Regions from separate parts of the Massilia orientalis genome, predicted to be linked through region 2. Evidence: predicted binding sites of a transcription regulator. Region 2 holds the regulator's gene; each other region holds the start of a gene.

Region 1 (9,765 bases), on a different contig from region 2:
GCTTTACATGTAAAAAACATGGCAATTTTACACGCAGAAACATCCGATGGGCCGAAATCGGGGCTGTCTCCCCGGATTTCGCCATGGCACGGCGTTTGCAATATGAGTAACGCCGCCATCGGGGCGGTGCCTTTTCCCGGACGTGCCATGACATTCAACCTCGCTTCCTCGCCCATCCAGCCCTTTGACGCCCGCGTCATGCTCGACGTGCACAGCCTGAAAGCCCTGCGCCAGCGCCGCGGCGGACGCGAGGCCTTGTCCGCGCAATTCCAGGAACGAAGACTGTGCCTCACCCACGCCGCCATCAAGCGCGCCGAATCCGGCCGCCCCGTGCCCTACCGCACGGTGCGCCACCTGGCCGCGTTCTACGGCATCGGCGTCGAGACCCTGATCGACGCGGCGCCGACCCGCCAGGCGCCGCCCGCGCGCGCCGTGCCGGACCTGGCGGACATATGGGACGTCGAGCGCCTGCAATGCCGCGCCGTCATCGACGCGGTCCACGTCGGCGGCCGCGGGCGGATCATCGACGTGCAGGGTGTCGCCGGCGCCGGCAAGTCGCCCCTGTTGTCCTTCGGCGCCCGCGACGCCCGGGCGCGCGGCTACACCTGCGTCGTGCTCGACGGCGGTAGCGCCCGCATCCCCGCGGTCCACACGGCCGCCGACCTGATGCTCGCCCTGCTCGGCCTGCCGGCCGACGCCGGCACCGCGCCCGGTAGCGACGCCGTCCCGCTGGCCGACCTCGTGCGCAGCCGCTGCGCCGCGCTGGGCGTGTCGCCGGTCCATGTCGATGCCTGCGTCGGTCTCGTCGACGCCGCACCGGAGTGGCCCGTGCCGGCCACCCAACTGCTGCAGACCGCCGCCCTGTGCGCGCTGGTGCAGCACCGCGCGGCGAACCAGCCGTTGCTCATCGCGATCGACGACCTGCAGTGCGCCGACTGGCAACTCGCGATGGTCCTGAACGTGGTCGTCCCGACGACCCTCGACTACCCCGTGCTGTGGATGTTCGCCACCCGCCTGGAACCCGGCCCGATGCGGCGTCCGCTCGGCGTGCGCATGGACGCGCTGGCCCGCACCACCCTGCACCTGACGCCGCCCCCCGTGCGCGCGGACCGCGCCGACGCGGGCGGCGTGCACCGCCTCGCCCGCACGGCCGGCCAGGACGCCGGTTAACTGCCGCCGCGCCCCGGGTCCGGGCCGTCCACGTCCAGCACGTGGTCGCGGAAGATGTCCGGCAACATGTCGAGCACGAGTTCGCGGCCCAGCAGATCCGCACCGCGGACCGCGCGCGCGACCATGTCGATATCGATGGCCGCCAGCGCCGCCTGTGCCGACGGCGCATGGCTCAGGTGCCACGGTTCCGGGCACATCCCGCGGCGGCGGGTACGGTACGGACGAAAGAAGCCGAAGCCCGCCGCGTGCGCGTCGAGCCAGGCATGCAGGCCTGCATACACGCCGTCCGGCCGGGCCTCGTCCGGCAACAGCTTCGTCCGGTAGCCGGGCTGGTGCGCGGCGCGGTCGAACACATCGATGTCCGTGCCCCAATGGCGCCGCGTCGCGCCCGGCAACCCTGTCCAGTTGAGGATCGCACGGACGATGTCCGCCGGCGCCAGCGCCCCGTGGTCGCGCGCCCTGCCCGCGCAATCGTACAGTGTCGCCTGCCCGGAAAACTTGCGGTTCCAGTTGCGGGCCTGGGCCTCGAACGGACGCCACGATGCGATCGGCAGCATGTCGATACCGTCCTGCGCGGCCGCCGCGCGCATCGCGAGAAAGGCCGCCGCGACCTCGGGCCGCGCCGCGAAACGGGGCTGTCCCGGCGTCTGCCCGTACTGCTGGACATGCGTGCGCGCGCGCCCCGTCAGCGTGAACTCGTCGAACGGCGCGCTGCCCGCCCCCGCACCGCCGGGCTCAACGGGTCTCGATCGCATCGACGCGGTCCGGATAGAACGCCACGTGGTCCCGGATCGCGGCCACGGCCGGATACGGCGCTTCGTAGCTCCACACCGCGTTCTCGCCCCGCGGCCCCGCGTCCACGATCGAGAAATAGGCGCAATCGCCCTTGTACGGGCAATGGGTGTGCCGTTCGGTGCGCTGCAGGCGGTCCATCGCCACGTCCTCGCGCGGGATGTACAGCACGGGCGGATAATCGGCTTCGCGCAGCGCCAGCGCGCGGTCGCTGCTGGCGAGCACGGCGCCGCCGGCGCGCACCGTCACGCGGCCGGGCGCAGGCGTGATCGTGATCGGATGGTCGGGGCCCGGTGTCTTCATGGCTGTCGGCATGTCTTCTCCTGTCGTGGCCTCCTACGATCTCATGCCGCCCGGTCCCGTGCAAGTGCGTCCCGTCCACGCCAGCCGCGGATCCGGATCAATCGCGGTCGTCCCGGCCGCCGCGCACGATGCGCGCGTACAGCACGACGTTCAGCGCCAGCACGGCCGCGGCCAGTCCCCATTGCATCGGGCGGGTGAGACCGGACGGATAGATGAGCGCGACAAGATAATGATCGACGAAACCGCCCGCATAGCCCCCGGCCCCGGCCAGCATGCGCAGGTGATTCTCCAGCCCGGTCAGGGGGCAGGCCGCCCCGGTGGCCTCGATCGCGATGCCCCAGGCGACGGCGGCCAGGTGCAGCGGCAGCAGCCGGCGCCGGCGCGCGACGAGCGCCGCACCCGCGACGACGAACAGCATGAAGCCCAGGTGCAAGAGCAGCACCATGACGGCGAGTAATTGGTAGACCATGGCCCATGATACGCACCGGCGCACGACTGATACATGTCAAACCCGCATCCGGCGGCGATCCTATCCTCCACCTTCATCGCCTATTCGTTCGGCCGAACCGAGGAGAACATCATGATGCACGTGATGCCACGCACGCCGCCGCCGCCTCGCACTGGCCGGCGCCGGTCCGTCCTGCGGCATGCCCTGCTGGGTGCCGCCGCCCTGCTCATGCTCGCTTTCGCAGTGCCCGCCGCGACCGCGCAGGATTCCCACGCGTCCCGGTCCGCGGCGGCGGGCCAGGCGGCGCACGGCACCGACAACGACGCCGCCACGCGGCGCCAGCAGGCCGCGGTCAGGCACGTCAGCGACGCCGTGGGCGTCGTCCATACGATGAGCAACGAGACGGGCATGCCGGCCCTGCTCGGCCGCGCCCGCGGCGTCTTCATCGTGCCCACCTATGGCCGCGCCGCGCTCGGCGTCGGGGGTGCCGGCGGCGCGGGCGTGCTGATGGTCCGGCAAGCGGATGGGGCCTGGGGCAACCCGGTGTTCTTCGACACCGGCGGCCTCAGCATCGGACTCCAGGCCGGCGTGGAAGGCGGGCCGATCGCCCTCGTGCTGTTGAACCAGAAAGCCGTCGACAGTTTCCGCAACCGTAACAACTTCTCGCTCAGCGCCGACGCCGGCCTCACGGTCGTCAACTTCGCGCGCATGGCCCAGGGCTCCACGGCGGGCGACGTCGTCGCGTGGTCGGGGAGCAAGGGCCTGTTCGGCAACGCGGCCACGGTGGGCATCAACGACGTCCGCTACAACCAGCGCCTGACCGAGGCCTACTACGGCAAGCCGATGACGGCGCTGCAGGCGATCGACAGCAAGGAGAGCAACGCCCAGGCCGACGCCCTGCGCAAGGTACTCGGCAGTCCGCCGACGCCGGCCGGCAGCGGCGGCAAGTCCGGCGGACGGTAGCGGCGCATCGGGCCCGCGCGGATCCGGGCCCGAAGGCGGTGGCCGCGCCCGGCGGCGCGCCACCGCGGACCGTCAGGCCGGCCGGCGCCGCACTGCCGCCAGCACGCAGCCGGTCAGCGCCACCAGCAGCAGCGTGGACGGCTCCGGCACGGCGCGCACGGCTGTGAACGCATTGTCCGGCGTGATGGTCAGGCGCCCGTCAGGCGCCGCGTCCGGATGAAGGGCGATGCTGCCGAGGTCGCCGTCGATGCCGAGGTAGTGCGTGTCGTCGAACAGCGACCAGCTGAACGTGCTGCCGTCGGTGCCGTCGCCGAACAGGAAGCTGACGTCGAAGCCGACGTGGCCGCCGAGCTGGATCGCCTGGAACCAGTCGCCGCCGCCCGCCTCGCTCGAGAACGTCAGCGCGTCCGGCGGGCCGCCTGCCACGGAACCGGTGCCGACGGGCACGCCCAGCAGGTCGGCCGCGAGATTGGTGACCGACGCGCTGGCCGGCGTCGCGCCGCCGACGCTGAGAAAGGACATGCCCAGGTAGGCGGTACCCGTGCCGAGCGCCGACGTATCGATGTCGACGTGGTGGACGGGCACGGCCAGCGCCGCGCCGGCGCACAGGCACATCCAGGTTGCGGCCAGCAGCCGGGCCGCGCGGCGTGTGATGGACTGCATCATGTGTCTCCTAGTATTTAACCTTGAACAGTTGTGGGGTGTAGGCGATGGTGGCCTTCGCTGGATTCGAGAACGTCGTGGTCACGGTCGCCGTCTGGCCCGGCGCAAGTTCCGCTTCGTTCAGCGTGACGTAGGGAACGCCGTCCTTCACGCCTGTCGCGTTGTCGAGCGTGACGCCGTTCGTCAGACCGGCGAGGCGGAACTGCAGCGGTCCCTCGAGCGCCGTCCCGGTCGTGTTCGTGAACGTCACCGTGCCCGTGTACTTCTGGGTGAAGCGGTTCATCGTCAGGCCCGAACGCGCGATCCTGACATTGGCCGTCAGGTCGACGGGCGCCAGCAGGTCGTAGCGGGTGCCGTAGAAGCGGAACTCGCCATACGACGAAATGCCGGGATACGCCGGATCCGTCGGCGGGCCCGGATGGTCGACGCGCGCCATGAAGTAACGGTAGGGCTGTGTCTCCAGGCCGGCCAGCACGGGGATGACTTCCATCTCGAAGTTGCGTCCGCTTGTATCCGTCGTCTCGCGGCTCGTGAGCAGGGTCCAGTTCACGTTGTCGTTCGACCCGTACACGTTGGCGCCCTGTGAACGGTTGCCGAACATGTAGCGGGCCTGGATACCGAAGGCACCGACGGCCACGCGGTAGTTCTCGCCGAAGTCGATGGTGATCGGCGCGCGCAGGTCGCCCGAATAACTGTTGTAGTTATTGTCGACGAGCAGCGCCGGACGGTCCGCGCCGAAGCCGATCGTCGTCACCATGTTCTTGCTCCAGTCGAGGCTGCCGTCGGAGGCGACCTTCGGATTGACCAGCTCCAGCTTGCGCACGGCCGCCTGCACGGCCTTCAGCAGGGCCGGGAAATCCGCATCGGACACGGTCGCCATCTGCTGCTGCAGCGGCGCCAGCTCCGTCTTGAACGTGGCCAGCGACGGCGTCGTGTAGGCGGCGGACGGATCGTAGCCGTCGAGCGCGGCCTGGAATGCGGACGCGCGGTCCGGCTGCACGTTCAGGCGCGCCGTCATCGTGCTGACGGCGACGCCGTCGGTCGCGGCGACAACGATGTCGTGCATGCCCACCTGGTCCGGCGTCGGCGTCCAGTCGAATGCGCCGCTGGACGCGTTCACCGTCGCCCCGGCCGGCAGCCGGACGGCCTCGTACGCGACGCTGTCCGCCGTGTTGGCGTCAAGCGCGGCATAGCTCGCGCGATACGGCATGCCCTGCACGACGATTTCCGTGACGGGGAACACGGGCATGGCAAAGCGCGGCGGCGTCAGTTGCGTGGGCGCGGCCATGTTCACGTAGTCGACGTCCACCGTCGCGCCCTCGGGGCCGGAAAACTTGAAGAACATGATGTTGTCGCCGAGCGCGCGGCCGCCGATGGCGGCGGCCGACGTGTCCGGCACGATGTAGCGCCATTCGCCGTGCGTGTCGGGGACCGTCATCAGCGACCACGGACTGGCGTCGCGGCTGGCGCTCGCGGACAGCGTGACCGGCGCATTGGTACGGACCATGATGCCGACCGGCGCGTACTTCGAGCGGTCCGCATATTGCACGTCGTGGAATACGATGGTGGCGCCGGCCGGCGTCACGCTTCCGTGGCCGTAGGTGCGCTCGCCCTCGGTCTGCATCGTCCAGCCGCCGTCGAGGAAGACCGATTTACGTTCGGTCTCCAGGATGCCCGCCGTGCCGGCCGGCAGCGGCACCCCGGTGAGGGCCTGCGGCAACGTGAAGATGGCAGTCGGGCCCATGTCCTTGTTGTTGGGCGTCGCCGCTCCCCACGGGATGGCGGGGCCGTTCGCATGGGCCGCCGCCGTCGCCAGGTAAGGCGCTTCGGCGTCCACGTTCACGCCTTCCACGTATTTATAGGTGTTGTAGATCTCCGCGATCGCGTCGACCTCGTACAGGCGGCCGCGGTAGGCGGGCGAGATGCCGGACGTGCCGCCCGTCGTGTCGGCCCACGGCGTGTCGTAGCCGAGCATGTATTCGGCGTAGGCGTTCGCGCCACGCAGCAGGCGGTCGTCGCCGAACCGGTAGACGCTCACGGCGTCGCCGCCGGACGAGGGCTTGCCGGTGAACGGATCGACCCTGGTGCCCTGCGCGGTCACGAGCCGCAGCAGGCCGCCGAGGATGTCGACGTTGTCGCCCGCGTGCGCGCCGTCGCGCGACATCTCCTGCACTTCGTAGAACGTCTTGCCCGTCTTGTTGAGCGGGTCGTCCGCGTCGATGCGGGCGATCGCCGACATGATCGCGCCGTTGATGTCCTGGCGCGTCGAGGTGGCGTTCACGGTGAGCCATTCGACCGACTCGTCGTAGCGCGCACGGTTGTCGGTGAAGATCGCGCCGGCGATGCGGCCGACGAGCGAATACTGTTGCTGGTTCCTGAACCGCTCGTTACTGGAGAAGAAGGTGCGCTCCATCGGATCGACCAGGTTGTCCTTGAGCTTCTGCGTGTCGGTGTCGGTCCACGCGAGCGGGTAATCCGTATAGGTCGGATCGGCCGGCGTATAGCGCATGATCTCCGCGGCCATCAGCATGCGCGACAGCGGCACCCCGTTGTGAATGTGCGCGTCGGGGAAATAGGCGTACCCGTTCGGGTTCATATTGCTCCACGTGCGCAGGATGCGCATCGCGTTGCGCCGGTATTCGTTGCGGCCCGTGACGTAGTACAGGATCGCCTGCGTCAACGCGCCCTGCGAATCGTTGATCATGCGCGTCTGCGCCGTCGTACTGTTGTAGTTCGGCGTGTTCGGCGTATCGACCTTCGTCGCATCGCGGTTCGTGGGCTGCAGGTTGATGTTCGCGTAGTTGCAGCACACGGTCGCGAGAATGTCGTAATACGATTTATAAGGCTCGACGTCGGCGCGGATCTGCTGGCGTACGTACTCCAGCTGCTCCGGCGTGAAGCCGAGTCCCGGATGGCGAAAGCCGGTACCGCTCACGACCGGCTGGACCATCGGCGTGGCGACGAAGGTCACGGCCCTGGCGCCGCTCCCCACGAGCACCAGCGCGGACGCCAGTGCCAATGCCACCATCTTTCCGCTTGCGTTGCCGCGCAACGCATTCCACCTCAGATGCGAATGGTTATACATGATTGTCCTTATATGTTTGCTAACCAGTTCATTGGATGCCACCGACGGCACTGCCTCCTCCTTTGACTGTTGTGTTATCGATAGCGCTGGCGATCGTAACACGAGCACAACGAAATGGATGAAAATTTGTTATCGTTACCTCCATGTGTTGCGCCGATGACAAATGCACCGCGGCGAGGAGGAAAGCCGGGGTTCGACGAAATCTATTGATCTGGACGACAAGTTTTGTTATCGTTAACTTGCGCTGTACGCTCGGGCATGGCCGGTTCGTGCCGGTATGGCGATCTCCTTGCGGGTACGTTCCAGTCCCGTATTCGGCCCGCCTCGACTTCGTCGGGGTGGGTCATTTTTTTTGTGCCGGCGCGCCTCCCGCGGGGTTTTACTTTTTGAAATACCCTGATATGATTGTTATCGATAACCGATATTCATCGCGAGGAGACCTCCGTGTTCGACAAGACGTATTACGCCACCCACCCCGACATGATGGCGGGCGCCAGCAACGAGCAGCTGCGCCAGCGCTACCTCATCGACCGGATGTTCGCGCCGGACGCCGTCAAGCTGAACTATTGCCACGACGAGCGCTTCGTCATCGGCGGCGCGGCGCCCGTCGCCGGCCCGCTGGCCCTGCCCACCCACACGGAGCCGCCTTCCGCGGCCGGCCAGCCGTTCCTGGCGCGGCGCGAGCTGGGCATCATCAACGTGGCGGGCGGCGCGGGCCGTGTCACCGTCGACGGGCAGGCAGTCGAGCTGGCCCCGCGCGACGGCCTGTATGTCCCGATGGGCAGCGCTGAAGTGGTCTTCGAATCGCTGGACGCGGCCAACCCCGCCCGCTTCTACCTCGCGTCGACGCCCGCGCACGTCCGCTGCGAACTCGTCAAGATCACGCACGCCCAGGCGATCCCGCTGGAGCGCGGCAGCGCCGCGACGTCGAACGAACGCACGATCTACCAGTACGTCATCCCGGGCGTTTGCAAGTCCGCCCAGCTGCTGCTGGGCCTCACGATCCTCAAGACGGGCAGCGTGTGGAACACCATGCCGCCGCACGTGCACGAGCGCCGCTCCGAGGTGTATTTCTATTTCGACCTGCAGGACGACCAGCGCGTGTTCCACTTCATGGGCGCCCCCGATTCGGCGCGCCACCTCGTCGTGGCCAACGAGCAGGCCGTCGTGTCGCCGCCCTGGTCGATCCACATGGGCTCCGGCACGGCCAACTATGCCTTCATCTGGGCGATGGGCGGCGAGAACCTGGACTACACCGACATGCAGGTCCTCGACATCTGCCAGCTGAAATAAGGGGACCCCATGCTCGACCTGTTCAACCTCGCCGGCCGCACGGCGCTCGTCACGGGCGCCAACACGGGCCTCGGCCAGGGCATCGCCCTCGCGCTGGCCGCGGCCGGCGCCGACGTCGTCGCGGCCGGGCGCAGCCCCGCCGACGACACGGCCACGCAAGTCCGCGCGCTGGGCCGGCGCTTCCTCGACGTGCGCGCCGACCTGTCGTCGACGGCGCCCGTGCGCGACGTCGTCGCCGCCGCCGTCGGCCTGAACGGCCGGCTCGACATCGTCGTCAACAATGCCGGCATCATCCGCCGCGCCGACAGCCTCGACGTCGACGAGGCCGACTGGGACGCCGTCATCGACACCAACCTGAAATCCGTGTTCTTCCTGTCCCAGGCCGCGGCGCGCCACATGGCCCGACATGGCGGCGGCAAGATCGTCAACATTGCCTCGCTGCTGTCGTTCCAGGGCGGCGTCCGCGTGCCGGCCTATGCGGCGAGCAAGAGCGCGCTTGCGGGTCTGACGCGCGCGCTCGCCAACGAATGGGCCGCGCAAGGCATCAACGTCAACGCGATCGCACCCGGCTACTTCGACACGAACAACACGGCGGCCCTGCGCGCGGATCCGGTGCGCGAACCGGCCATCCTCGCGCGCATTCCCGCCGGCCGCTGGGGCCAGCCGGCCGACCTGGCCGGCGCCGCCGTGTTCCTGGCCAGCCGGGCCAGCGACTACGTCCACGGCGTCGTCCTGCCGGTGGACGGCGGCTGGCTCGCCCGATGAGCGCCCGTCCCGACATGGCGGGCCGGATCGTCTGCTTCGGCGAGATCCTGCTGCGCCTCGCCGCCCCGCCGGGCCGCATGCTGCTGCAGACGCCGGCGCTGGATGCGTGCGCGGGCGGCGCCGAGGCGAACGTCGCCGTCGCGCTCGCGCTGCTCGGCCACCGCACCGCGATGGTCAGCGTCCTGCCCGACAACTCCCTCGGCCGCGCGGCGCTCGACAGCCTGCGCGCGCACGGCGTCGACACGGCCGGCATCCGCCTGCGCCCCGGCCGCATGGGCCTGTA
Region 2 (9,765 bases):
CATGCACGCGACGGAGATCGAGCGCTCGCCCGGCACGCCGTCGTTGATGGTGACGACGCGGCGCCGGTTCACGCCCCACGGGGTCTCGTTTTCGTTCTTGCAGGCGGTCACGCAGCCGTTGCAATCGATGCAGCGCTCCGTGTCGCAGATGAACTTCATTCTAGCCATTGCTGCCTCCTCGTCGTTCCCGCGAAAGCGGGAAGCCATGCTGAGCGACCGAAGTCGCCTTGGTCTGATCCGCCTTGCATCCATCGAGAGCCCGATTCCTGAGCCTCAGCATGGATTCCCGCATGCGCGGGAATGACGGTATTTACGCCCGCACCAGCCGGCACAGCGATACTTTCGTTTCCTGCATCATCGTCACGGCGTCGTACCCGTACGTCCAGCCGGTGTTCACGGCCTCGCCGCGCACCGCCGGCGCGCCGCCTTCCGGATAATGCTTTTCCAGGTCCTCGCCCATCCACCAGCCGCCGAAGTGGAACGGCATCCACACCAGGCCCACGGGCACGCGCGGCGTCACCATCGCCATCAGCTTCAGGCGCGCGCCGGTCGGCGTCTCGACCCACATGAATTCGCCCAGCTTCACGCCGATCTGCGCCGCGTCTTCCGGATTCACTTCGCAGAACATGTTCTGCTGGAGCTCGGCCAGCCATGGGTTCGACCGGGTCTCCTCGCCGCCGCCCTCGTACTCGACGAGGCGGCCCGACGTCATGATCAGCGGGTAGTCCTTCGAGAAGTCGACCGCCTGCACGGATTTATAGAGCGTCGGCAGGCGCCAGAACGCGGCCTTGTCGTCGTAGGTCGGGTACTTCGCCACCAGGTCGCGCCGCGGCGTGACGAGCGGTTCGCGGTGCGTCGGCACGGGGTCCGGGAAGTTCCACACGTTGCAGCGGGCGCGCGCATTGCCGTACGGCGCGCAGCCGTGGGCGATGGCGACGCGGATGATCCCGCCCGACAGGTCCGTCTTCCAGTTCTTGCCCTCGGCCTGCACCTGTTCTTCGGGCGTCAGCTCGGCCCACCAGCCCAGCTTTTTCAGGAACACGTGGTCGAATTCCGGATAGCCGGTGTCGATCTCGCTGTCCTTCGTGAACGAGCCGTCCGCCGCCAGCAAAGGTTCGCCGTTGTGCTCCACGCCCCAGTTGGCGCGGAACGGCAGGCCGCCCTCCGCCACCGGCTTGTGCAGGTCGTACAGGATCGGCGTGCCCGGGTGCTTCATCTCCGGCGTGCCCCAGCACGGCCACGGCAGGCCGTAATAGTCGCCCTTGCATGGACCGGATTCCGCGCGCATCGTCGTCGGATTGAAGTCGCGCTTGTGCTCCATGTGCAGTTTCAATCGCTCGGGCGAGCAACCCGTGTAGCCGATCGTCCAGCAGGAGCGGTTGATCTCGCGGAGGATGTCCTCGATGACCGGTTCGTTGTTGACGACCTTGATGTTCTTGACGAGCTGTTCGCCGAAGCCGAGCTTCTTCGCGAACAGGTACATGATCTCGTGGTCCGTCTTGCATTCGAACAGCGGCTGGATCACGCGCTCGCGCCACTGGATCGACCGGTTCGACGCCGTGACGGAGCCCTGTGTCTCGAACTGCGACGCGGCCGGCAGCAAATAGACGCCGTCGCTCCTGCCGTGCATCGCCGCCGTCATGCTGGGATAAGGATCGATGACGACCATGAAGTCCAGCTTCTGCATCGCCGCCTTCATGTCCGGCAGGCGCGTCTGGCTGTTCGGCGCGTGGCCCCAGTAGAACACGGCGCGGAGGTTCGTCGGCTGGTCGACGTACTGGTTGTCTTCCAGGACCGCGTCGAACCAGCGCGACACCGTGATGCCCGGTTTTTCCATCAGCTCCTTCGAACCGAAGCGCGACTTGACCCAGTCGTAATCGACGCCCCACACGGTGGCGAAGTGCTTCCACGCGCCTTCCGCGATGCCGTAATAGCCGGGCAGCGACTCGCCGTTCGGACCGACGTCCGTCGCGCCCTGCACGTTGTCGTGGCCGCGGTAGATGTTGGCGCCGCCGCCCCGCACGCCGATGTTCCCGAGCGCGAGCTGCAGGATCGACAGCGCGCGCACGTTCGCCGTGCCCACGTGGTGCTGCGTGATGCCCATGCACCAGACGACGGACGACGGCTTGTTCGTCGCCAGCATCTCGGCCGCCATGCGCACCGACGCCTCCGGCACGCCCGTCACGTCGCTGACTTTATCGGGCGTCCACTTCGCGACTTCCTTGCGCACGTCGTCCATGCCGTACGTGCGCGCGGCGATGTACTCCTTGTCTTCCCAGCCGTTGTTGAAGATGTGCCACAGCATGCCCCACACGAACGCGATGTCCGTGCCGGGACGGATGCGCACGTAGTGGTGGGCGAAGCGCGCCGTGCGGGTGAAGCGCGGGTCGACGACGATCATCTTCGCGCCCAGTTCCTTCGCATGCAGGAAGTGCAGCATCGAGATCGGATGCGCCTCGGCCGGGTTCGAGCCGATGAACAGCACGGCCTTGCTGTAGTGGAGATCGTTGAACGAGTTCGTCATCGCGCCATACCCGTAGGTCTGGGCGACGCCCGCCACCGTCGTCGAGTGGCAGATGCGGGCCTGGTGGTCGCAGTTATTGGAACCCCACATCGAGACCCATTTGCGCAGCAGGTAGGACTGCTCGTTGCTGTGCTTCGAGCTGCCGATCACCATCAGCGCATCCGGCCCGGACTGCTCGCGCAGTTTCAGGAGCCGGTCGCCGATCTCGCCCACGGCCTGGTCCCACGTGATGCGCTCGTACTTGCCGTTCACGAGCTTCATCGGATAGCGCAGGCGGTGTTCGCCGAAACCGTGCTCGCGCACCGACGCGCCTTTCGCGCAGTGGGCCCCCATATTGATCGGCGAGTCGAACGCGGCCTCCTGGCGGATCCACACGCCGTTGCTGACGACCGCCTCCACCGAGCAGCCCACCGAGCAGTGGCTGCACACGGTGTGCTTGACCTCCGTGGTCGGCCTGGCGGGCACGGGATCCGCCGCGGTCGCGGGCTGGATCACGTTCAGCGGCAGGTGGCGCGCGAGGGCGCCCGCGCCGGCCGTCACGCCCGCGCCGACGAGGAAGCGGCGCCGTTTCAATCCGCTGTCGCGTGATGTCTTCACCAGGGTCATGGCGATGGTCTCCTTCTACCAGTAAGCCGCAGTGCGGTAGTAACGCCGGATGTGTTCCGTCTCGTGATAGCCCCGCGCCTTCTGCGGTTCCGCCGGCGCCGCGGGTTCGGGCTGCGCTTCCGGCGCACGCGCACGCGCGGCCGCGGCGACGGCCAGCGCACCCAGCGGCGCGGCCTTCAACAGGCTGCGGCGGGTCGGATCGGGTTGCTTGTCATCGTTCATGATGGTCCTCATGCGGCAATCGGGTCGGCGCTATCGAGCACGGCGAACGCCTGCGCTTCGATCGACAGGAAGGCGTCGACGACGCCTGCGACGATCCGGTAGAAATTCGCGTCGGCACTCCCCGCGATGTCGGCCAGGCAGGCCGCGTACCAGGGCCGGACATGCGTTTCGAAAAAGGCTTTTTGCACGGCGAGGCCGCGCGCCGGCATGCCGGGGCCGCCCTGGATCAATACGCGCATCGTCTCGCACAACGTGCCGAGGTGATCCTCGAACTCGCCCACGCCTGGCGCCCGCGCGAGACGCAGGCGCGCGAGGTCGTGGCGCAGGTCGGCCAGCGGCGCATCGTTCAGGTGGCCCGTGATGTAGAAGGAACCGTAAGGATTCAGCGGCGGCGTGCCGGTGCTGATGAACATGGCCGAGAATTCATCCGCCGCGGCGGCCGCATCGACGACGCTGGCGGCCTGGGTCAGCTTCAGCCAGGCGTCCTCGAGCGCGAATTCGCCGGCGGCGCCGATCGGATCCGCGGCGGCCAGCGCCGCGAGCAGCGCGGCGTCGGGCGGGGCCAGCAGCAGGCGTGCGAACAGCGCGTAGAAATCGGCGCGGGCCTGGTCCTCGTCGGCCAGCGGCGGCGCGACAGCACTCTCAACGCCGTCATGCAAATTGGATGAAGCTGAACGCTGTTCGACGGACATGGTTCTCCCGTTGGCAAATATTCATGGGAAGTGTAATCCTTGACAACGCGAAGGCGCGCACGCTTGACGTCCACGCGACACTTCGTTGGCAACGCAACCAACGTCGGGACAAATTCCCTCGTTGCAGTAGGGCTTCACGTCTATAATCGAGACATCACCCGAAGGTACTTGCCATGATTGCCGCTGATACCACATCCGCACCCCTCGTCAACGTCACCGCACTCAAGTCCAGTTGCGCGGCCTGCAGCATGCACCAGCTGTGCCTGCCGATGGGCCTGGAAGACGCGGACATCGACCGCCTGGACCAGATCATCGGCAAGCGCCGCCGCCTGGAGCGCGACGAGCCCCTGTACAAGATGGGCTCCCCGTTCCGCAACCTGTACGCCGTGCGCTTCGGCCACTTCAAGACGTACCAGATCAATGCTTCGGGCGAAGCGCAGATCACGGGCTTCCAGATGGCCGGCGAGCTGCTCGGCATGGACGCCATCAGCGCCGACCGCCACCACTGCGACGCCGTCGCACTGGAAGACAGCGAAGTGTGCGAGATCCCGTTCGGGAACCTGCAGGACCTGTTCGGCCAGGTGCCGACGCTGTTGCGCCACTTCCACCGCATCATGAGCCAGGAGATCACGCGCGAACAGAACGTCATGCTCCTGCTGGGGAACATGCGCGCCGAGCAGCGCTTCGCCGTCTTCCTCATCAACCTCTCGGCCCGCTACGCGGCGCGCGGCTATTCGTCCACGCGCTTCCAGCTGCGCATGTCGCGCGAGGACATCGGCAACTACCTGGGCCTGACGATCGAGAGCATCAGCCGCCTGCTGTCCCGCTTCAAAAAGCTGGGACTCGTGCAGGTCGACAAGCGCGAGGTGGTGCTGCTCGAACCGGCGCGCCTGAAGGCGATGGCGGCCGGGACGGAGCAGTGCAGTCCGATGGCCTGACCTTTCGGTAGTTTCCGCTCTCCCCGTCCGCATCGACAATGCGGGCAAAGGAGATCCCCCATGCATATCAAGTTCATCCCCGCCGCCCTCCTGCTGGCCGCGGGCACCGTCCACGCGCAAGACGGCGCCGTGCAGATCTACGGCCGCCTCAACGTCGCCCTCGAACACGCGGAATCGTCATCCGGCCCCGGCCTCGCGCGCCTCGTGAACAACCGCTCCGTGCTGGGCTTCCGCGGCGGCGAAGACCTGGGCGGCGGCCTGAAAGCCATCTTCCAGATCGAAGGCACGCTGTCGCCCGACACGGGCGCCGGCGCCCTCGCCGCACGCGACACCCGCGTGGGCCTCGCCGGCACGTGGGGCACGCTGTTCGCGGGCCACTGGACGACGGCGTACAACGGCGCCACGTCCGGCCTCGACCCGTTCTATCCGACGACGGCGGGCTACATGAGCATCATGGGCAACGGCGCCGCGGGCGATGCGGACAACGTCAGCGACAAGTCGTCGTTCGACCGGCGCCAGTCCAATTCGATACATTACTGGAGCCCATCCTGGCATGGCCTGTCGCTGCGGGTGACGCACGGCCTGAACGAGGAAAAGCCGGCAAGCGGCGCGAAGCCGTCGCTGACGTCGGCCGCCGCGATCTACGAACGGGGCCCGTGGTATGCGGTGCTGGCGGGCGAACGCCACCACGCGTACCAGGGGCCGGGCCTTGACGACACGGGCGCGAAAGCCGCCCTCGCCTACCAGTTCCCGCAGACGCGCATCGCGGTCGTGGCCGAACGGCTGAAGTACGGGACGGGCGCCGGCGCGCTGGCGCGCAACGCCGTGTACCTGTCGGTGTCGCATCAGATGGGACCGCACGGCATCCGCATCGGCATCGCGCGCGCCGGTGACGCGAGCGGCCCGGCCGGCACGCGCATCGGCTTCGTGCGCGCCGGCGCGGGCACGGGCGCCACGCATGCGACGCTCGGCTACGACTACACGCTCAGCAAGCGCAGCAGCCTGTACGCGTACACGACGCGCCTGGACAACCGCGCGAACGGCGTCTACGACTTCGCGATCAACGGCCTGGGTGCCACGCCGGGCGCGACGCTCAAGGCGTACGTGTTCGGCATGCGCCACAACTTCTGATCAAGCGTGCTTTTGCGCCGCGATCCAGCGCTCGACGATCTCGCCCAGCACGTTTAGCGGCACGGAGCCGTTGCGCAGCACGACGTCGTGGAACGCGGGTAGCGAAAACTTCGCGCCCAGTTCCTGCTTCGCGTGCTCGCGCAGGTCGACGATGCGCAGCATGCCGATCATGTACGCGCACGCCTGGCCCGGCCACGCGACGTAGCGCTCCACTTCCTGCGCGCCGATGCCGTAGGCGATGGCCTGCTCGCGCGTCCAGCCCTTCGTGTGCAGGCCCGTGTCGACGACGAGCCGGCGCGCGCGGAACAGTTCCGAGCCGAGGGCGCCCAGCAGGCCCGCGACGTCGCCCTCGTACCAGCCCTGCTCCACCGCGAGCCGCTCCGCATACAGCGCCCAGCCTTCGCTGTGCGCGCTGCCGCCGCCGAAGATGCGCTGGGCGCGGAACTTGGGCAGGTCCGTGCGCTCCTGCTGGATCGCGAGCTGGAAGTGGTGGCCCGGGACGGCCTCGTGGTAGGACAGGCTGCGCATGCGGATCACGTCGAACGTGGGCCCGCGCATCGGCACCCAGAAGATGCCGGGGCGGCTGCCGTCCGGCGCGGGCAGCGAATAATGCGCCGCGGCCGACGGCTCCGTCAACGGCGGCTCGCGGCGCACGTCGACCGGCGCGCGCGGCTTCAGGTTGAACAGCGCGTCGCTGCGTTTCGATGCGTCCTGGACGATGCTTGCATAGCGCTGCAGCAGTTCGGGGCGTGGATCAGGGTTACCCGACCCCGCGGTCTTGGGCTGGAACGTCGCATCCAGCTGCTTCATGCGCTCTTCGATGCCGCCTTCCGCGTAGCCGAGGGCGCGCAGGTGCTTGTCCATCTCGGCCTCGATGCGCGCCACTTCGCGCAGGCCGATCGCGTGGATCTCTTGCGCCGTCAGATTCGTGCTCGTGTAGGTCTTCAGCGCCTGCTGGTAGGCGGCCGCGCCGTTCGCCAGGCGCGCGATGCCGGCCGTGTCGTTCGTCTGCGGATGCAGCTCGGCCATGTAGGCCTGCACGCGCAGGTACGCGGGGCGGATCTTCGTCTCGACGATGCGGGTGGCGGCGGCGATGGCGTTGGCGCGCGCATCCGGCTTGAGGTCCGCGAGCTTTTCGGTGCGCTGGGCGAACGTGGTCACGAGGACGTTCTGCTCGGCCGCCGGCTTCAGGAACAGGTCGACCTGGTATTGCGCGCGCTCGAGGATGAAGCGCGGCGGGACCAGGCCGCGCGCCGTGGCGGCGCGGGCGCGCGCGAGGGCCTCGTCCATGCGCGTGGCCACCTGGTCCAGGCGCGCCAGGTAGCTGGCGACGTCGGACGCGCGGCGCAGCGGATGCGTCGTCGTCATGAAGTTGACGAGGCCGACCTGCGTGCCGCCGAACTGGTTGAAGACGAACTGGTAATCCTCGTATGGCGCGCTGGCGACCGTGTTGGCCAGGCTCCAGCGCATCACGGACGCCGACGTGCGCTGCTCTTCGCCCAGCGGTCCGGCGAGGAATTTGTCGAGGCGCGCCACGCCGGCCTGCGCCAGCGCGATCATCTTCTTGCGGTGCGCCTGCGTCAACGGCGTGAGCTGGCGGTCGAGCGCATCCTGTTCGGCGCCGTCGAAGTATTGCGTCGACGTGGCGAGCTGCGGATTGGCGCGGACCCAGTCGGCGGCGAAACGGTCGGACCAGGTGTCGAAGGCGGCGTCGGGTTTGACCGCCTGCGCGGTTTGCGCGGCCGCCGCGATGTTGGGCGCGGCGGTGCCGAGGACGAGGGGAACGAACAGGGTGGCGATGGCGGCGGCCGTTCGGGCGCGCGCGTGAAGACGGGGTTGTGGCATCTCTCTCTTCCAGTGGTAGTGGGTTCTTGTTCCCGCCGGGTAGGCTGGGCGAGGAAGAATCTACCATGGATGAGTACCAAATCGTCGCCCCTGCGAAGGCAGGGGCCTGATTTTGCTCGCGTATCGACTGCTCAAGGAAACCTGGGTTCCCGCCTTCGCGGGAACGACGGCTAATCGGCGTCCGCCACGATCTCCAGCGCCCGCGCGCCATCCCACCCCTTCGCCAATCGCCAGTCGCGCAACGCCCCTTCCACGACGACCTGCCAGTGCGTCCGCTCCAGGTCCGGCAGCGCGACGCTGAACGAGCCGTCCGGCGCGGGCTTCACGAACACGCGCAGGTCGCGCCGCGGCAGGGTCGGATGCGCGAGGTAGAGGGTGAACGGCGCCGCTTGTCCCGCCAGGCGGCCAGCCAGCGTGCCCGCGCGCGGATCGTATTCCGCCCGCAGCGACAGGCCCAGTGCCGTGGCCGCGCGGTCGCGGCGCAGGTCCTGGTTGATGGCCTTGCCCTGCTTGTAGTAATCGTCGACGACGAGGGCGTCCGGGTGGCCGGCGGCGAGCCAGGCCACGTAGCCGCCGCCGGCCAGCACGGTCGCCGGTCCGAGCATCAGGAGCCACGGCCAGCGGTGGGTGTACCAGGGAGTCGGAGTCGCGTGCATGTTCTATCCTTATCAGTTCAGCGCGGCACGATGAAGACGGCCTTCTCGGTCACGCGCAGTGCGGGATCGTCCTGCGCCGTCACGGTGAACGTCAGCGCATTCGATCCCGTGCGTGCGGCGCCGTGGTCGACGCGCACGCGCACGGGTACCGCGCGCGCGGAGGCCCCGTCCAGTTCGACGAGGTCTTCGTCCGCGATGGCGGCAGACGGGATGCCGGAGACGCCGATGTGGAACCGGTGCGGACGTTCGCCCGTGTTCATCAGCTGCAGGCGGTACACGTTCTCGATCTTGCCGTCTTCGACTTCGCGGCCCATCGAGCCGCGGTCGCGGATCACGTCCAGCTTCAGCGGCGTGCGCAGCGCCAGCGCGCTGCCCAGGCCCGCCGCCATCAGGACGAACACGAGGCCGTAGCCAAGCGTGCGCGGGCGCAGCAGGCGGGCGCGAATCTGCTTCGCGTTCCAGCCGCCGGCGAGTGCGTTCTCGGTCGAATACCGGATCAGGCCACGGGGCCGGCCCACCTTGTCCATCACGCCGGAGCAGGCGTCGATGCAGGCGGCGCAGCCGATGCATTCGTACTGCAGGCCGTCGCGGATGTCGATGCCGACGGGGCAGACCTGCACGCACAGGCTGCAGTCGATGCAATCTCCCTTCGCGGTATTGCGCGCCATGCCACGCGGTTCGCCGCGCGCCGCGTCGTAGCTGACGATCAGCGTGTCGCGGTCGAACATGGCGCTCTGGAAGCGGGCGTACGGGCACATGTACTTGCACACCTGCTCGCGCATCCAGCCCGCGTTGCCGTACGTGGCGAAGCCGTAGAACAGGATCCAGAACGCTTCCCAAGGGCCGAGACCCAGGTGCGCGACGGCGTCGCCCAGCGCACGGATCGGCGTGAAATAGCCGACGAAGGTAAAGCCCGTCCACAGCGCGACCGTGCCCCAGGCGAGGTGCTTGGCGCCACGCTTGCCCAGCTTTTCGAGCGTCCATGGCTGGCGGTCGAGGCGGATGCGTGCGCTGCGGTCGCCTTCGATGCGGCGCTCGATCCACAGAAAGATCTCCGTGTAGACCGTCTGCGGGCACGCATAGCCGCACCACACGCGCCCCGCCACGGCGGTCACGAGGAACAGCCCGTAGGCGCAGATGATCAGCAGGCC
Region 3 (9,765 bases), on a different contig from region 2:
GCCATGGCCGTCAGCGCCGCGCTGCTGCGCGACGGCCTGTTGCTGGCGTTGCCCGCGCTGACCGGCGCGCTGTTCGTGCTCGCGCTGGTGGAACCGCGTCCGCGCCGCTGGCTCGCCACGGCGCTGTCCTCGCTGCTGCTGTTTATCGGCCTGGCAGGCCTCGCGCTGTCCGGTCCGGCGCTGCTCGACAGCGTGCTCCTGTACGCACTGTCGATCCCGTTGGCGGTCGGCGTCGCGCTGGTCACGCTGGCGCTGCGCCGGCGCGCTTTCGCGGCCGAACAGGCGCTGCTGGACGCGACGCGCCACGACAACCTGACGCGCGCGCTGTCGCGCGGCTACGTGACCGAACTGGCGCTGCACGACGTCGCGCTGGCGCGGCGCCATGGCCGTCGGCTGGCCGTGGCGATGCTCGACATCGACCATTTCAAGCGGGTCAACGATACCCACGGTCACGCCGCGGGCGACCTCGTCTTGCGCGCGGTCGTCGACACGAGCCGGCGCTGTCTGCGCGCCACCGACTACCTCGGACGCGTCGGCGGCGAGGAATTCGTGTGCGTCATGCCCGAGGCGTCCGCCGCCGACGCGCTGGCGTGTGCGGAACGCATCCGCGGGGCGGTCGCGGCGCTGCATGTCCCGACGGCGGCCGGCACGCTGCGCGTCACGGTCAGCCTCGGCGTGGCCGTGCTCGACCGCGAAGACGGCACCTGGGAGGCACTGCTGCGCCAGGCGGATGCCGCGCTCTACCGGGCCAAGAATGCCGGGCGCGACCGGATCGTGCTGGCCGCCCCCTAGGCGCATGGCGTCATACCTCGACGACGACCTTCACCGCATGGGTGTCCGCCGCGCGTCCGAACGTGTCGTACGCCTGTTCCATGTCCTCCAGGCGGAAGCGGTGGGTCACCAGCGCGGCCGGTTCCAGCCTGCGCGACATGACCGCCTTGAGCAGTTGCGGCGTGCTGACCGTGTCGACGAGGCGCGTCGTGATGGTGATGTTGTGCGACCAGAGCCGCTCCAGGTGCAGGTCGACCTTGGTGCCGTGCACGCCCACATTCGCGATGGTGCCGCCCGGCGCCACGAGGTCCTCGCACAGCTCGAAGCTGGCGGGCACGCCGACGGCCTCGATGACCACGTCCGCGCCGCGCCCCTCGGTCAGCGCCCGGACCTGCGCGACCGTGCCGGCGTCGGGCGCCAGCACGTGCGTCGCGCCGAAGCGACGCGCGATCTCGAGCCGGTGGCGATCGGGGTCGATCGCGATCAGGACCGCCGGGGCGAAAAACTGCGACGTCATCAGGGCCGCCAGCCCGATCGGGCCGGACCCGACGATGGCGACGCTGCAGCCGGGCTGCACCTTGCCGTTGAGGACACCGCATTCGAACCCGGTCGGCAGGATATCGCTGAGCATCGTCAGCGCTTCCTCGTCGGCGCCGGCCGGGATGTGGTGCAGGCTGAAGTCGGCATGCGGGATGCGCACGTATTCGGCCTGTGTGCCGTCGATCCGGTTGCCGAGGATCCAGCCGCCATCGAGGCAGTGGGAGTACATTCCCTTGCGACAGTACTCGCACCGGCCGCACGAGGTGATGCAGGAAATCAGCACGTGGTCGCCGGGCGCGAAGCCGCTGACGGCGGCGCCGGCCGCCAGGACCACGCCGACCCCTTCGTGGCCGAGGATCGTACCCGGCTCGCAGGTCGGGACATCGCCTTTCAGGATATGCAGGTCGGTGCCGCAGATGGTGGTCCGGGTCAGCCGCACGATGGCGTCGCCCGGGTGCCGGATGACGGGCTCCGGCCGCTCTTCCAGCGCCTTCCGGCCGGGTCCATGGTAGACGAGGGCACGCATCGTGGCCGCCGTCAGTGGATGTCGAGCCGGTGCGCCGTCGCCTGCGCCTTCTTCGGCAGGGTCAGCTTGAGCACGCCGTTCTCGTAGGTGGCCTCGGCCTTGGCCTCGTCGACCGGGCATTGCAGCGTGAACGCGCGGTATTGCTGCCCCCAGTGCCGCTCGCTGCGCACGACGTTGCCCGTCTTCTGTTCGGTGTCGCGCTTGCGCTCGGCGGAGATGACGACCTGGTTGCCGTCGATGCGGACCTGGATGTCTTCCTTGTTCATGCCGGGCATGTCGGCGGTGACGGCGTAGGCCTGGTCGGTCTCGTCGACGTCGAGCCGGATGGCGGGAACGTCCTGTTTCGGGAATCCCGCGCGGCCGAACTCGCGCAACAGCTGGTCGAAGCCGCGGACCGGGTCGAACGGCATCAGGTCGGCGAAGGGTTCGAAGGGTGTCAGGTGATGTGCCATGACGGTTCTCCATGGTTCGGTGCCGATGCGGAGGAATCGCAGGCAGGCGCGGCACCGGCCCGGCGCGCCTGCCGACGTGTCAGGATGTCGCCTCGGTGCGCGCGCCGGCGGCCAGCGCCTCGAGGCCGCGCATGTCGAGGATTTCCAGTTCGCGGCGGTCGAGGCGGATCAACCCGAGGTCGCGGAACTGTGCCAGCAGGCGGCTCACGGTCTCCATCTTCAGGCCCAGGTAGCGCCCCATGTCGTCGCGCGACATGCGCAACCGGAACCGCCGCGGGGAAAATCCGCGCATCGCATAGCGGGCGGACAGGTTCAGCATCAGGCCGGCCATGCGCTCGTCCGCGCGCAGGATGCCGAGGAAACGGATCGCGGACTGGTCGCGCAGGATTTCCTGGCTCATCGTCCGGTGGAAGTGCTCCATGAGCTGGGGCATCTCGGCCATCAGGCGTTGCAGCCGCGCATACGGCATTTCGCAGACTTCGCTGTCTTCCAGCGCGATCGCGGTGCTCGCGTGCTCGCCGTTCCCGATCGCGTCCATGCCGAGCAGGTCCCCCGCCATCTGGAATCCGGTGATGTAGCGTTCGCCGCGCTGGTCGCTGCGGCACGTCATGACATGGCCGAAGCGGATGGCGAACAGATTCGCGAACGGCTGGCCGGCGCGGAACAGCGCGTCGCCGCGCGCCAGGCGACGCCGGCAGCCGATCGCGCCTTCCACCAAGGACAGGTCGCGGTCGCTCAGGCCGGACGGCAGGCACAGCGCGCGGTAGGCGCATCTGCCGCACTTGCCCGTGCCGGCGGCATCGCCCTCGGAAACGGTAGCCGGGGCGATCCGGAATGTCTGCTCAGTCATCGCGTCGTCCTCGCATGTCATTATGAACATGCAAGCAGTGTCGGACGAAACCGGACGCGCCGGCAGCGCGTATCCCGGCAAGTTGAAGCCAAGGTTTCCCGCCCCGTCGTGTAGGGGATCCCCGACTAGATCAGGCCATGCTCGAGGGCATAGCGCGTCAGCTCGGCGTTGCTGGACAAGCCCATCTTGTCGAGGATGCGCGTGCGGTAGGTCGTGACCGTGTTCGGGCTCAGGTGCAGGCGCGCGCCGATCTGTACCAGCGATTCGCCCCGCGCGATCAGCCTGAAGACCTCGAGCTCGCGGTTGGACAGCGCATCGTGCCCGGACGCGGCGGCGGCGCCGCTGACCAGCGCCGCCAGCCTGTCCACGACCGCCGGGCTGAGGTACTTGTGGCCTGCCGCCGCGCGCCGCACGGCGTCCACCAGTACGGCGGTCGGCGCGTCCTTCGTGAGGTAGCCGGCCGCGCCTTCCTTGAGCGCACGCACGGCGTAGATCTCTTCCGCGTACGTGCTCAGCACGAGCACGGCCATGCGCGGGCACAGGGCGCGCAGCTGGCGCAACAGGTCCAGGCCGTTCATGCCGGGCATCGCGATGTCGATCAGGGCCACGTCGAACCCCTCGTCGCGCACGCGCTCGAGGGCCTGCTGCGCATCGGCGGCCTCGCCCGCCACCGCGATGTCGGCGGCCGTGCCGAGCATCAGCCGCACGCCGTTGCGGGCGATGGCGTGGTCGTCGACCAGCAGCACCTTGACGGGGTCATTCGCCACGGTGGCCCCCGGCCGGCATGCGCAGCGTGACGACGGTGCCGCCGCCGGGCCGCGGCGCCACCGTCAACGTGCCGCCGAGGCTGCGCGCGCGCTCGCGCATGCCGAGGATGCCCCACGACGCGCCGGCGTCCGCCACGATGCCGCACCCGTCGTCCTCGACCGTGACGACGAGCGCGTCGTCCGCCAGCCGGACGCGCAGCAGGACCCTGTGCGCGCCCGCATGGCGCTGGACGTTCGTCATGGCTTCCTGCGCGATCCGGAACAGCATGATGCCGCGGTCCGCGTCGAGGTCGAGCATGGCGGCGGCGGGATCGATCTCGCAGCCGCAGGCGATGCCGGAGCGCTGGGCGACCTGCGCCGCGTACCACTCCAGCGCGGCCCAGATGCCCAGCTGGTCGAGCACGCTCGGCCGCAGGTCGGCGATCACGCGCCGGACCGTGTCGATGGCATCCTGCGCCAGCGCGGCGGTGTCCGCCAGCAGGGGATCGGCGGCGAGTCCCGCCTGCGCGGCCCGTTCGCCGATGACGGACACATAGGCCTTGATGCCGGTGAGCAGGCCACCCAGCTCGTCGTGGATCTCGCGCGCGATGCGCTGGCGCTCTTCCTCCCGGATCCGTTCCTGGTACGCGGCCAGCTTGCGCAGCTCGTCGCGTGCCTCGGTAAGCTGCCGTTCGGCCTCCTTGCCCGCCGTGATGTCGACCAGGGTGCCCTGCATGAACAGGGATTTGCCGGCGTCGTCGTGCACAAGGTCGGCCTGGTCGCGGAACCACAGGACAGCGCCCGTACGTGTGCGCAACCGGTATTCCAGGCGCAGCGGCAGCCCGGCTGCGCGGCAGCGCATCACTTCGGCGAGCACGCCGGCGCGCTCTTCCGGCAACATGCACTCGGCGTACAGCCCGGGCGTGTCCAGCCATTGCGAGGGCGCGTAGCCGAGCATGCCGATTTGCGGGCTGATGTAGTGCAGGCGGTCGGGATGGTCGGGCGCGACGATGTAGCTGATTGCCTGGGTCTGCTCGACCAGCGTGCGGAACCGGGCGTCGGCCTGGCGCTTTTCCTTCAGCAGGCGCTGCTCGCGCAGCAGGCGCTCGATGGCCGCCGGAAGCAGTTCGAGGTAGCGTCCCTCGGCGTCCTTGACCAGGTAGTCGCGCGCGCCGCGGCGCATCGCCTCGGTGGCGACGGCCGCGCTGTCGGCGCCGGTCAACATCAGCACCGGGATCGCGCGCACGGCGTCGTCCGGGCTCGCCACGAGCCGGGCCAGGAACTCGAATCCCGTCATGTCGGGCAGGTGGTAGTCGAGCAGGATGCAGTCGGGACGCAGGCTGGCGGCGAGGGCCAGCCCCCGTTCGCCGTCGTCGGCATCCTCCTGCCGGAACCGGCCGGCGACGTTCCCGCCCAGGCGCCGGCGGCATGCCATGCGGTCGACCAGGTCGTCCTCGACCAGCAGCACGAGCATCGTGTTCATGTCAGGGCAGCTCGCTCATGGTCCAGTACAGGTCGATGGACCGCATGATCTCGACGAAGCGCCGGTAATCCACGGACTTCGCCATGTAGCCCGCGATGCCGAGATCGAACGTCCTGACCTTGTCCTCCTGCTCCTCCGACGTGGTCAGCACGACGGTCGGGATGCGGCGCAGGCGCGCGTCGCGCTTGATGTGTTCGAGGAACTCGATGCCGTTCATCACGGGCATGTTCAGGTCCAGCAGCACGAGACAGGGCACGTCGGCGTTGTCGCGCAGCCACGCCAGCCCCTCTTCTCCGTTCTCGCATACGACGAGCGGGTTCGTGACATGGATTTCCTTGAGGGCGCGGCGGGTGGTGAGCACGTCGACCTTGTCGTCCTCGACGAGGAGGATCGTCCTGTTACAGGATTTCATCGTCGCTCCGATCCGCCGTCGCGGCATGCCTTCGGCAGGGTGAAGTAAAACGTGCTGCCCTTGCCCGGCTCGGACTCGACCCACACCCGTCCGCCCAGCAGCCCCACGGTTTTCCTGACGAGCGCCAGGCCCACGCCGGTGCTCTCGACCCGGTCGCGCGGCGCCAGGGTCTGGAACAGCTGGAAGATCCGCTCGAAATGGCGCGCTTCGATGCCGGGCCCGTTGTCGGCCACCGAGAACCGCCAGTAACCGTCGTCGTCGCTGCAGGCCACGGCGACGGTGCCCTCGGGCTTGTCCATGTACTTGATGGCGTTCGAGACCAGGTTGTGGAAGACCTGGCGGATCCGCGTCGGCTCGGTCCAGACCCGCGGCAGACCGGGCGCCACGGTCACGACGACCGACGGCGGCGGCGCCAGCAGGTCGACGACTTCCGCCACGGCCGCGTTCACGTCGACCATGCGCAGCGTGCCCCCTTCGCGGCCCAGCCGGGAATACTGGAGGATGCCGTCGATCAGGCTGCCCATCCGGTGCGCCCGGCTGATCAGCAGCCGCATGTGCTCGCGGCCCTCGTCGTCGAACCGGTCGGCGTAATCGGTCGCGAGCCAGTCCGCGAGCGCGGCGATCGCGCGCAGCGGCGCCTTCAGGTCGTGCGACACGACGTAGGCAAAGTTGCTCAGTTCCTCGTTCGCGGCGCGCAGTTCGCGCAGCAACGTCCCGGTATGCCGTTCGCTGTCCTTGCGCGCCGTGATGTCGCGCACGAGGCCGGTGAACATGCGGGCCGTGCCGATGCGCATTTCGGTCACCGCGAGCTCCATCGGGAAGACCCCGCCGTCCTTGCGCAGCCCGTACACCTCGCGCCCGCTGCCGATGACGCGCCGCTCGCCCGTGCGGACGTAGTGGCGCAGGTAGCCGTCGTGGCGCTCGCGGTCGGGCGACGGCATCAGGACCGACACGTTGCGCCCGGCCAGTTCCGCCTCCGCGTACCCGAACATCCGCTCCGCGGCCGGGTTGACGCGTTCGATCCGGCCGCGCTCGTCGATCGTGATGATGCCGTCCGCCGCGGTCTCGAACACGGCGCGCATGCGCGCTTCGCTGTCGCGCAACGCCTGCTCGGCGCCGACGCGGGCGCGGACGTCGTGGACGGTGGCCAGCGTGAGCGGGCCGCCGTCGGCGTCCAGCCGGGCCAGGCTCACCTCGACGGGGAATTCGTTGCCGGCCTGGTCGACCGCCGCGAACCGCCCGCTGCCCATGGCGCGGGCGCCGTCGCTGCTGCGGCGCAAGCCTGCGTGGCGGCTGCGGGCATGCGCCGGCACCAGCACCTCGACGGGTTCGCCGACCAGTTCGTCCAGCGGCCAGCCGAACAACGCCGCGAGCGGCGGGTTGGCCCGGACGATGACGCCGGCGGGATCGCACACGAGCATCGGGTCGCGCGAAGCGCCCAGTAGCCAGTCGAGACGCACGTGGATGGAATCGGATTGCATGGCGGCCATGTCAATACATGAGTGCGACCATCATAGGGGTTGTCCTGGCCAATATCAAAGCGTTTGGCGTGAATTCGGGCTTTATCCACGAAAGTTTTGATGTTTTTGATCTACGTCAAGCGGCTGCCTGACGGCGACGTGCCGGCGGCATACAGTGATGTGGACGTCACGCACCCATCGGTCAACGCCCTGAAAGGAACACACCATGTACAAGACCATCGTAGTTCACATCGACGGCAGCCACCAGCAGCAAAGCCGGTTGCGCGCCGCGGCCCAACTGGCCACGACGCACGACGCCCACCTCGTCGGCAGCGCCATGACCGGCATGTCGTGGCTCGACTTCGCCCTGCTGACCGGGTCGATGGGCGCGCCGATGATGCCGGGCAGCGACTTCCAGGGCCTGCGCGACGCCGCCAGCCTGCGGCTCGAGGCGTTCATGGAAGACGCGCGCCGCCTGGGCGTGGCGTCGCTCGAGCAGCGCCTGGTCGACGACGAGCCCGGCTTCGCGCTGCTCATGCAGTCGCGCTATGCCGACCTGATCGTGCTGAGCCGGGACACCGACCCCGATCCCGCCCTCCCCGTGCGCGTGCGCGGCTTGCCCGAACATGTCACGCTGCACGGCGCGCGTCCCGTGCTGGTGGTGCCGGACGGCTACCAGGGCCAGCCCATCCCGGGCACTGCCGTGGTCGGGTGGGACGGCAGCATGCAGGCCATCCGCGCCATCGAGGGCGCGCTGCCGCTGCTGCAATGCGCCGAGAGTGTCAAGCTCGCCCTCGTCAACCCCGACCAGTTGTCCGAGCTGCACGGCGAGGAACCGGGTGCCGACATGGCGCTGTACCTGGCCCGCCAGGGCGTGCAGGTGGACGTGATCGTGGAGCGTACGCGCGGCACGAACGGCGCCGCACTGATCGACATGGCGCGCAGCACGGGCGCCGGCCTGCTGGTCGCGGGTGCCTACGGCCACAGCCGCTATCGCGAATGGATCCTCGGCGGCGTCACGCGCGAACTGCTGGAACGCGCGCCGGTGCCGCTGCTGCTCGCGCACTGAACCGCCGCCGCGACGTCCCTACTGGCGCATGGCCGCCCCGAACCGCGCCAGCGCGATGCCGAACAGCGCCGCGCCGATGCCTGCCAGCGCCAGGAACTGCGGCCACACCACGTCCAGTCCGGCGCCCCGGAACAGGATGGCCTGGCTCAGTTCGACGAAATGGGTGGTCGGCGCCGCCAGCATCAATTCCCGCAACGGCGAGGGGATGCTCTCGCGCGGCGTCGTCGCACCCGACAGCATCTGCAGCGGCAGCAGCACGAGGATCACGAGCATCCCGAACCGGGGCATGGTGCGCGCCAGCGTCGCCAGCAGGATCCCGAGCGAGGTGACGGCGAACAGGTGCAGCAGCGTACCGGCCAGGAACAGCGGCACCGACCCGCCCAGCCGCACGTCCAGCAGGCCACGCACGATGCCCAGCAGCGCGACGAGCGTAGCCAGCAACACCACCGCGCCCATCGACCACAGCTTGGCCAGCATGATCTCGAGCGGGCCGACCGGCATCACCAGCAGGTGTTCGACGGTGCCGTGCTCGCGTTCGCGGATCAGCGCCGCCCCCGTCAGGATCACGGACAGCATCGTGATGTTGTTGACCAGTTCGGCGACCGCGCCGAACCAGGACGGCGCCAGCGCCGGATTGAAGCGGGCCCGTATCGACAGGTCGATCGGCGGCGCGGCCGGCACGCGCACGCCCGCGAGGAAACCGGCGATCTCCTCCTGTGCGATCCGCTGGATGTAGCCGCTGCCCGTGAATGCCTGGCTCATGCGGGTGGCGTCCACGTTCAGCTGCAGCGCGGCGGCGCGGCCCGCCAGCACGCGGCGCTGGAACCCGGCCGGAATCACCAGCACGAAGGTGGCGCGGCCGCGGTCCAGCCGTGCGTCGGCCTCGCCCAGCGTGATCAGTTCGGGCACCATGAATTGCGGCGGCGCGTAGGCGTCGCGCAGGCGCAGGGACAGTGGCGACCGGTCCTCGTCCACGATCGCCAGGGCGGCGCGCGTCAGCGTCTCGGGCTGGGCGGTCGCGGCGATGTACACGGCGGCGGTGAAGGTGTACAGGATCAGCAGCAGCATGACCGGGTCGCGCACCAGGCTCCACCACTCCTTGACGCCGAGGCGCCCTACCTTCCGGAGTGACACCGTACCCACGCTAGCGCTCCTGCTTCGGCAGCGCGGCGATCGCGAGGCCGAGGATCACGGGGATCGCCGCCAGCAGCGCCAGGTAGTCCGGCGCCAGCGCGGCGACGCCGAGCGCCTTGCCGAACACGCCGCGGCTGATGGTGAGCATGTGCGAGGCCGGATAGGCTTCCCCGATCAGCCGCCCGGCACCTTCCAGCGCGACGACCGGGTGGATCAGGCCGGCGAACTGGATGGCGGGGACGATGGTACCGATCATCGTGAAGAACAGCGCCGCGATCTGGCTGCGGGTGAAGCTCGACGCCAGCAGGCCGATCCCGGTCGA

Evidence for each region. Region 2 encodes FNR, which switches genes on or off when oxygen is low (the NO sensors DNR and NnrR bind a similar motif). Its sites were predicted from a motif close to TTGATNNNNATCAA; they were not measured.
Region 1: a site for FNR is predicted at 2,761-2,774, ahead of QPK29_RS02175 (lipid-binding SYLF domain-containing protein). Genes of this name have one in related genera too.
Region 3: a site for FNR is predicted at 7,367-7,380, ahead of QPK29_RS28820 (universal stress protein). Genes of this name have one in related genera too.

What each region holds. Positions count from the first base shown of each region.
Region 1 is NZ_JASNRB020000002.1:10,400-20,164, forward strand. Features, by position in the region: gene QPK29_RS02155 (P-loop NTPase family protein) at 148-1,170, shown strand; gene QPK29_RS02160 (M15 family metallopeptidase) at 1,167-1,925, opposite strand; gene QPK29_RS02165 (DUF427 domain-containing protein) at 1,906-2,277, opposite strand; gene QPK29_RS02170 (DUF2784 domain-containing protein) at 2,363-2,734, opposite strand; gene QPK29_RS02175 (lipid-binding SYLF domain-containing protein) at 2,846-3,676, shown strand; gene QPK29_RS02180 (NF038129 family PEP-CTERM protein) at 3,749-4,342, opposite strand; gene QPK29_RS02185 (putative Ig domain-containing protein) at 4,350-7,424, opposite strand; gene kduI (5-dehydro-4-deoxy-D-glucuronate isomerase) at 7,869-8,717, shown strand; gene kduD (2-dehydro-3-deoxy-D-gluconate 5-dehydrogenase KduD) at 8,727-9,482, shown strand; gene QPK29_RS02200 (sugar kinase) at 9,479-9,765, shown strand, end outside.
Region 2 is NZ_JASNRB020000006.1:167,754-177,518, reverse strand. Features, by position in the region: gene fdh3B (formate dehydrogenase FDH3 subunit beta) at 1-168, opposite strand, end outside; gene QPK29_RS11310 (formate dehydrogenase subunit alpha) at 311-3,130, opposite strand; gene QPK29_RS11305 (twin-arginine translocation signal domain-containing protein) at 3,146-3,352, opposite strand; gene QPK29_RS11300 (TorD/DmsD family molecular chaperone) at 3,361-4,011, opposite strand; gene fnr (fumarate/nitrate reduction transcriptional regulator Fnr) at 4,218-4,982, shown strand; gene QPK29_RS11290 (porin) at 5,043-6,113, shown strand; gene QPK29_RS11285 (DUF885 domain-containing protein) at 6,114-7,958, opposite strand; gene QPK29_RS11280 (FixH family protein) at 8,129-8,614, opposite strand; gene ccoG (cytochrome c oxidase accessory protein CcoG) at 8,632-9,765, opposite strand, start outside.
Region 3 is NZ_JASNRB020000026.1:55,164-64,928, reverse strand. Features, by position in the region: gene QPK29_RS28860 (GGDEF domain-containing protein) at 1-792, shown strand, start outside; gene QPK29_RS28855 (zinc-dependent alcohol dehydrogenase family protein) at 803-1,837, opposite strand; gene QPK29_RS28850 (Hsp20/alpha crystallin family protein) at 1,849-2,289, opposite strand; gene QPK29_RS28845 (helix-turn-helix domain-containing protein) at 2,369-3,139, opposite strand; gene QPK29_RS28840 (response regulator) at 3,265-3,906, opposite strand; gene QPK29_RS28835 (response regulator) at 3,896-5,368, opposite strand; gene QPK29_RS28830 (response regulator) at 5,370-5,780, opposite strand; gene QPK29_RS28825 (sensor histidine kinase) at 5,777-7,261, opposite strand; gene QPK29_RS28820 (universal stress protein) at 7,467-8,309, shown strand; gene QPK29_RS28815 (ABC transporter permease) at 8,328-9,452, opposite strand; gene rbbA (ribosome-associated ATPase/putative transporter RbbA) at 9,454-9,765, opposite strand, start outside.